Regions from separate parts of the Paenibacillus sp. Negev47 genome, predicted to be linked through region 2. Evidence: riboswitches for the same ligand, from Rfam matches in the RefSeq annotation. Region 2 holds a riboswitch; the other holds the start of a gene.
What was found. Region 2 has a riboswitch for thiamine pyrophosphate ahead of AC4G47_RS25665 (ABC transporter ATP-binding protein). Riboswitches for the same ligand answer to the same signal wherever they lie in the genome.

Region 1: another riboswitch for thiamine pyrophosphate. It lies ahead of thiC (phosphomethylpyrimidine synthase ThiC); the one in region 2 lies ahead of AC4G47_RS25665 (ABC transporter ATP-binding protein).

The regions. Positions count from the first base shown of each region.
Region 1 covers NZ_CM177754.1:5,909,501-5,913,757, reverse strand. The annotation lists gene AC4G47_RS26595 (alpha/beta hydrolase) at 1-983, opposite strand, end outside; gene AC4G47_RS26590 (IclR family transcriptional regulator) at 1,344-2,087, shown strand; TPP riboswitch at 2,236-2,349, shown strand; gene thiC (phosphomethylpyrimidine synthase ThiC) at 2,768-4,257, shown strand, end outside.
Region 2 covers NZ_CM177754.1:5,703,199-5,707,455, reverse strand. The annotation lists gene AC4G47_RS25670 (ABC transporter permease) at 124-936, opposite strand; gene AC4G47_RS25665 (ABC transporter ATP-binding protein) at 923-1,690, opposite strand; TPP riboswitch at 1,851-1,953, opposite strand; gene AC4G47_RS25660 (radical SAM/SPASM domain-containing protein) at 2,235-3,110, shown strand; gene AC4G47_RS25655 (pectate lyase) at 3,436-4,104, shown strand.

The sequences.
Region 1 (4,257 bases), 210 kb from region 2:
TTCGTTACATGACTCAGGAACGTAGAGACACGGCGAATATATTCCTTCGAGTGTTCTCGGAAAATAAGTTCATGATGCGCGTCCTGGACAATCCATACATCCGAGTACGGATTGGTCTGGTTGGCAGCGAGCTCCTCTGCAATCGGGTAAGGTGCCTTCTCGTCCTCTGTACCGTGGATAAAGAAGATCGGGAACGGATAGTCCTCTTTTTTTACTTCCTGATACGGAATCTGCTGTAATCCGGTTCCATTCAGAACGGGGAACAACAGTTTCATAATCTCCAGTGTCGGTTGACGCGGGAGGTCAATCTGGTTGTGAATGTTGTGGTACAGTGTGTCCGGCTCAAGCAAGAACGAACTGTCCAGAATCATCGCATCCACTTCCTTCGTAATGAGTCCGGTTTGTAACGCAGTACCGGCACCCATCGAGAAGCCCCAGACAACCAATTCCTGTGCACCACGCTGCTTGGCAAACTGGATGGCACCGAGCAACTGCTGTGACTCGGCTTTCCCACCTGTGGCTACAGCTTTGTTCACTTGGGAGGCAAAACCGTAATCGAACATCACCACGTTGAACCCGAGTTGATGGGCATAGTGGGCCAGATCGTACATAGGTACCCATGTTTCTTCACGGTTGGCACCATATCCGTGACTGAAGATGATCGTTTTGCTCGCAGTGTTGTCAGCAGGAATATACCATCCCTGCATCGTCCGGCTGCCATCTGCTGCCGGAAACGTGATGTCTTCGTACTTCATGTTCTTGGCCTGCATCGGATTGGAGAAGACAGGCGCTACAGTTGGGTTGGATAATACCCATGCGATATAACCATGCAGTGCAATAAAACAAAACAGCAGGAAAAATACAACGGAGAGCAGCAACGCTACGATAATATGTTTGAACCGAATCAGCCTCGGTGATAACGAAGAGGGCAGATCGGACACTTTTGTTTGCAGCGGGGCTTCGCTCTGGGATGTTGGATACATGAATGCCCCTCCTTTGAAGTTCAGTTGAAGATAACAACGACATGAAAAGAGAATTACGTCTATTTCAGAACCTGCTTCAGAGCGATATCTTAAAGTAATATATCTTTATCGTATGTTCCAATATAGTCAAAGTCAATTGATTGAGGGCATTTGTTACGCAATTGTTATATAGTTCTTAAGATATATGGGTAACATTCCCTTAGCGAGTAAATTACAGGGGATTTAGTCTTATAAAAAGGAAATATTTATAACTTGGCCTATTCAGATCTTGACTCTTTTTTGGTTTACAGATGAGACCGTTTCTCATATAATTTATGTAACCAAGTTTCATGTGATGAAACATGAGGAGGGCATTATGCCATGGAAGATCGTAAGTTAACCGTCCGGGCTGTAGAACGGGCGCTGGATATATTATTATGTTTTACCACGCGCAGTGATCTGGGACTCACCGAAATTGCCAGTCAGATTGGTTTGCACAAAAGTACAGTGCATCGCCTGATGGCTACGCTGGAGGATCGAGGCTTTGTCATCCGGGATGCGGCAACGGAGAAGTACCGACTTGGCATACGAATCTGGGAGCTATCAGCCCATATGTCACGCAGTGATGATCCGGCGATTTTGCTGCTGCCTGCAATGGAGCGACTGAGAGACCGGTTGGGAGAGACCGTAAGTCTGTACCTGCGTGATGGCAGTGAACGGATTCGGATTCAGGCTGTACAAAGTGATCAGGCAATTCGCCGTGTTGCTCCCGTCGGGGTTAGACTCCCGCTATCTGTCGGGGCTTCCAGCAAAGTCTTGATGGCGTTTGCGACGGACGAGGACCGTGAAGAACTGATGAATGGGCCTGAATGGCCGGTATTTATCGATCCAGCGGTGTATTTGGCGCAGATGGGAGACATCCGGGATAACGGATATGCCACGAGTTACGAGGAACGTGAGCCGGGAGCTGCGGCGGTATCGGTGCCGATTATGGATCGTAGAGGCAATATTGCAGCTGCGCTCTCGGTCTCAGGACCTGTCAGCCGACTCTCGCAGGAGACTTTGCACGAATACGCACCTGTGCTAAAGGAAGCTGCTACGCAGATGGGGCTCATGTTATCCTGATGTTGATGTAAGGTCTGTCACCAATTAAGTTAGCAATCTGGAATATAAAGGTTGTTTTTATGTTCCGGTTGCGCTACTCTGTAATGGACGGCCCAGCGGGGCCAGCTTCATTGCATATGAACAGCGGCTTGTGTAAGCCGCAACTTGTTAACGTTACTGGGGGAGTCCGAACTGTCCGGACTGAGACGGAATCGCATGAGATTCCGGACCCTTTGCACCTGATCTGGATCATACCAGCGTAGGGAAGTAATCGGCGATATGACCACAACCACCACATAATGTGACCCTTGCAGTGCTCCGTTAAGGAGCTGATTGAAGGTGCATTATTGGTGATGGACATAAAAGTCGGTTCCTTCGGGGACCGGCTTTTTTATATACAGGGAACAGGCGATATAGTGCGGACTCCATGGGCTTCTTTTTCAATAACCTGCAAAGTGGGCTTGGATAAGGAGAGAAATCAGTGTAGATCCATGATCTGTGGTAACCTCCGTTATGTTGTGAACTGTACATGAATGATGTCTCCTCTGGTTGGTGTAGGATCGCTCTTTCTTCTCTGCATTGCGTTGATTTGGGACAGGTACGTAAGCGAGCTAATGATGATACCAACCAAACCAAGCGAAGGAACACTAAGGAGGAGACAAGTGAACATGAGTACAGGAGATCAAACGGGACAACAAGCGATGGAACAGGAACTTACGGGTCAGCAGGTGGAAAAGAAAACAGAGGCGGCCGGACGGGTTCAGCCCTTTCCGGGCAGCCGCAAAGTCTACATTCAGGGCTCACGGCCGGACATTGCTGTTCCGGAGCGTGAAATAGCCCTTCATGACACGAATACTCCCCAAGGGGTGGAGCATAACGAACCGCTGCGTGTCTACGATACGAGCGGTCCCATGACTGATCCCGCATTTCATGCCGATATCCGGGCAGGTCTACCAGCCCTGCGTACCCGCTGGATCACAGAGCGTGGCGATGTGGAGGCTTACCAAGGCCGTACAGTTAAACCCGAGGATAACGGATTAAAGCCCGGAGGGAAGAGAGCTGGAGCCGAAGAGTACCCTGGATTGCGTGGCAAACCGCTGCGAGCACAGACGGGACGCTGTGTGACTCAGATGCATTATGCGAGGCAGGGAGTCATTACGGCAGAGATGGAGTTTGCTGCCATTCGTGAAGGCGTGGAGCCGGAATTCGTGCGCCAGGAACTGGCGAGTGGAAGAGCCATCCTGCCGTCTAACATCAATCACCCGGAGAGTGAGCCGATGTTGATTGGTCGTCATTTTCATGTGAAGATCAATGCCAACATTGGCAACTCTGCTGTATCTTCTTCCATCGAAGAAGAGGTGGAGAAGATGACCTGGGCGGTACGCTGGGGATCGGATACCGTAATGGATCTGTCCACAGGCAAAGACATTCATACCACCCGGGAATGGATCATTCGCAATTCACCTGTGCCAATCGGTACGGTGCCGCTGTATCAGGCGCTGGAGAAGGTGAATGGCGAAGCGGAAGCGCTGACCTGGGAGTTATACCGGGACACGCTTATTGAGCAGGCAGAGCAGGGTGTGGACTACTTTACGATTCATGCAGGTGTACTGCTGCGTTATATCCCGATGACGGCCAAGCGGATGACAGGCATTGTGTCTCGCGGTGGGTCCATTATGGCAGCATGGTGCCTTGCGCATCATCAGGAGAATTTTTTGTACACCCATTTTGAAGAAATCTGCGAGATTATGAAAAGGTATGATGTAGCGTTCTCACTGGGAGATGGTCTCCGCCCAGGCAGCATCTACGATGCCAACGATGAAGCTCAGATGGCGGAACTGGCGACGCTTGGAGAACTGACACAGATCGCGTGGAAGCACGATGTGCAGGTGATGATTGAAGGCCCGGGTCACGTGCCGATGCACAAGATCAAGGAAAATGTGGACTTGCAGATGGAGATCTGTCAGGAAGCACCGTTCTATACGCTGGGGCCGCTGACGACCGACATCGCGCCGGGATACGATCACATCACGTCCGCCATTGGGGCGGCCATGATTGGCTGGTTCGGCACGTCCATGCTTTGTTATGTTACGCCAAAAGAACATCTGGGCCTGCCCAACAAGGATGATGTGCGGGAAGGGGTTATCGCCTACAAGATCGCAGCCCATGCCGCGGATCTGGCGAAAGGCCA
Region 2 (4,257 bases):
TGGACAGCAGCATGTTAACGGACAATGTGACAATGTACTGATTGAAGATACTGCTGAAATTGTGCATAAGGTATATTTTGAAAATCGTAACTCCTGTATTTACATCTAATTTCTGTCTAAGTTCTATCCAACTTTCCTTTTGGCTCCATGACGATGACGCCGTAAGCTAAACCGTTTCTCCAGCCAAGCAATCAGTGCAAACAAAATGATTCCCAGCAAGGATAACAGCACAATAGCGGCGAACATCGCATCCGTATTCATATTGCTGGACATGCGGCGGCTGAAGTAGCCGAGCCCTTTACTGCCACCGAGCCATTCGCCAATCGTTGCCCCAACCACGCAGTACACCACAGACATCTTTAGCCCCGAGAAAAATGAAGGGAGTGCCAGCGGAACCTGGAGTTTGCGAAAAATATCCCATTTGCTGGCGCCCATGGTGAGTAGTAGTTCACGCTGTTCTGGGTCGCCTTGGCGGAGTCCATCGTAGGTACTGACCACAATGGGGAAGAACGCGATCAGGAACACCACGGCGACTTTACTCCACAGCGTGTAGCCGAACCACAGGATGAATACGGGGGACAGGGCAATCAGCGGGATCGTCTGACTGATCACGATGAAGGGATATAAGGCCTTTTCAATCGAGCGATTCATATGCATGCCTGTCGCCAGCGCAATTCCGGTCACTATGGACAAGCCAAAACCAACAGCAACCTCCATAAAGGTAGCAGGCAGATGTATGGTCAGCAGCAGACGACGATGCTCAACCAGTGAGCCTGCGATGGCCGTGGGTGCAGGAATGATGAAGGAAGGCACCCATCCCATACGTACAATCGTTTCCCAGATCGCCAGTAAAAAGAGCATGAGCAGAATGAACAAACCATATTGGGAAAACCACTTCGAGAGCCACGTCTGGACGCTAACCTTATCGCTTCGCATGCAATTGTTCCTCCAGTTGTCGTCTCATCTGCACGAGAGCCGGTTCGTAGATCAGGTCCGAATGCCTTGGACGTGGCAAAGGAACCGTCATTTCCCACAGTTGCTGACCTTGTCCGCCTGGAGTTAGTAGAATAATACGATCACTTAAAAGCAATGCTTCTTCAATGTCATGTGTAATAAACAGGACGGTTTGGCCAAAGCCCTCCCACAGCTCCAACAACCAGCGATGCATTTCTCGTTTGGTTAAGGCGTCGAGCGCACCGAAGGGTTCATCCAGCAACATGAGCTGTCCGCCTGTAAGCAAAGTACGAAGCAGTGCTACCCGCTGCCGCATGCCACCGGATAACTCATCCGGATAGGAATGTTCATAACCTGACAGGCCGAACCTGGCTAATCCAGCCATGATGTCGGCCCGCAGCTTGTCCTTGTTCTGTCGACCTGGTGCCAACTCAGCAGGTAGCATGCAGTTCTCCAAGACGGTCCGCCAAGACAACAGGAGATCTTTCTGCGGCATATAGGCGACTCGTCCGAGCCGTTGTCCTTGCGGTACATCGGCAATGTCGATGGTGCCGACGGTTGGCTCATGCAAGCCTGCGAGCAGCTTGAAGAGCGTGCTTTTACCTGATCCGCTGGAGCCAATGAGTGAGACAAATTCTCTCTGTTGAACCTGAAGCGACACATTGGAGAGTACGGGTGAATCTTTTTTTTCGGGAAAAGCGAAGCTTACGTTGTGAATGGTTACATGGTTGGCCATCTGATCCTCACCCCCTTAATGTCAGACTGGTGAAATAACAACGACATCCTGTGCTCTGCAAAAGAAACAAAAAAGACCCACCCATTTCCGGAGAAATGAGTGGGTCTGTAAGTTAGATCCGCAATTTATCTTCACATATACATGATAAAATTCCGCTTACTAAAAGGCCGCTCCACTTCCCTCCGCTGGTATGATCCAGATCAGGTTCAAAGGGTCCGAATAGTCATATTCGTCTCAGCCGCAGGGCTCCCCTAGTGCAAATGTACAAGATATGCAGTTGTGTGTTCAGCATATATCACTTGAACATGAACTGTAAAGAGGCAGCATGATGGAATTGTTGAGGTGAATTGGAGTCAGATCCGAGGAGCGAGGTTGTAATCATACAAATTTCAGTTGGAATGAATTTCTTTTGTCCCTCGTTGTGCTTAGAACAATCGAACAATTTACCTCGGCTCAAGAACCCGATATAATAGGGATGGCGCATATTGGCCGGATCACAAATGCAGGTGGGATTTCTCCCTCCTAAGCAGAATGGGGACCCGAGTTGAAAACGTTCAAAAAAGTATATATTGAGATCACAAGTATCTGCAATCTGGCATGCAGCTTCTGTCCGCAGACACAGCGTGCCAAAGGATTCATTGACCCTGAAGTCTTCAACAATATACTGGATCAAGTTAAACCACATACCAACCATATTTATTTACATGTCAAAGGTGAACCCTTGTTGCATCCCAAAATAGATCTGCTGCTTGATTCCGCACATGCGAAGGGACTCAAGGTGAACATTACAACGAATGGTACGCTGCTGCCCAAGACTCAGCATAAATTGCTCGGCAAACCGGCGCTGCGACAGATGAACTTCTCTCTGCACAGCTTCGATGGGCATGAAGGTTCAACTGATCGTGACGGGTACCTGAGCAACATCCTGTCTTTTGTACATGAAGCGGTGAAGCACAATGTTATCATCTCATTCCGGCTATGGAATCTGACGCAGGATAACTTTACGAATGCTCAGATGAATCGAAATCGGGAGACCCTTGAAGTGCTGGAACGTGAGTTCAATCTGGACTTTCGTATTGAAGAAAAAGTGGTTCCAGGCAGCGGGGTCAAAATCGCCCCAAATGTATACCTGAACCAGGATCATGAGTTCCAGTGGCCGAGTCTGGATGCACCGGAAGATGACGGGAAAGGATTTTGCCATGCACTACGCGGTCAGGCGGCTGTGCTAGTGGATGGAACGGTGGTTCCATGCTGTCTTGATGGTGAGGGTGTCATTAACCTCGGTAACGTGCACGAGAAGTCATTCTCGGAGATTATTGAGGGTGAGCGAGCCAACAATCTGGTGTATGGTTTTTCCAAGCGGGAAGCAGTGGAAGAGTTGTGCCGGAAGTGCGGGTATCGTCAGCGGTTTGGAGCCTAGAATATAAAGTGAATACAATCATGTTTTCATAAGATCACGTTGTCTGTAACAGATGATGTGGTCTTTGTTGTGTATATTGAGGTTGTAAATAGAGCATATCCGAAGTTGATATCGGTACATAACAAGTAAACACGGGACCACAAAGCATGCTGAAACATCAGGTTCTATGCTGGGAAGTGTAAAAGTGATCTAATGATTATTCTTGTCCCCTTCCTTATTTGGTAGGATTAGGTTGTATTTCAGACAGAGGTGCACCTCTGGCGAAATTCCAGTACAAGCTCAGGCTAGTACTACCAAAAAACGAGAATAAGGGAGGAATAAAGTTATGAAAAAAATGTTGACGTTGTTGCTGTCCGCTGGTTTGGTTGCTTCCATATTTGGTGCAGTTCCGGCTGCGGCTGCACCTACGGTTGTAAATTCAACTATTATTGTTCCAAAGAATACGACCTATGACGGTCAAGGCAAAACCTTTGTAGCCAATCCTTCCACACTGGGCGACGGATCTCAAGCAGAGGGTCAAAAGCCAGTCTTTCGCCTGGAGGCAGGGGCCACGCTCAAAAATGTAAATATCGGATCACCTGCTGCCGATGGTGTTCACTGTTATGGAAACTGTAATATATCGAATGTGGTTTGGCAGGACGTGGGCGAGGATGCACTAACATTGAAGTCGGCCGGAACGGTCAATATTACCGGCGGAGCAGCGTACAAGGCCTATGATAAAGTGTTCCAGATGAATGCAGCCGGAACGATTAACATCAAAAATTTCCGTGCAGATGATATTGGCAAGCTGGTTCGCCAAAATGGTGGAACTTCCTTCGCAGTTAACATGACCCTGGATAACTCCAACATTTCCAATGTGAAAGATGCAATTATGCGTACAGACAGCAGTACATCACAAGGAAAAATCACGAATACACGGTATTCCAAAGTACCAACGTTGTTCAAGGGTTTCGCTTCAGGAAAAACGAGTCAGTCCGGGAATACGCAATATTAAGGCATTGCCACAAATACCCATCTGATGTACATTAGAAGCAATGAAATAAAGTGAACCGGGAGCTCAATGAAGTTGGGCTGAGAGAGTGGCCTTGTGCCGCTGACCGTACATCTGATCTGGGTAATGCCAGCGTAGAGAACATGGATTTACAAT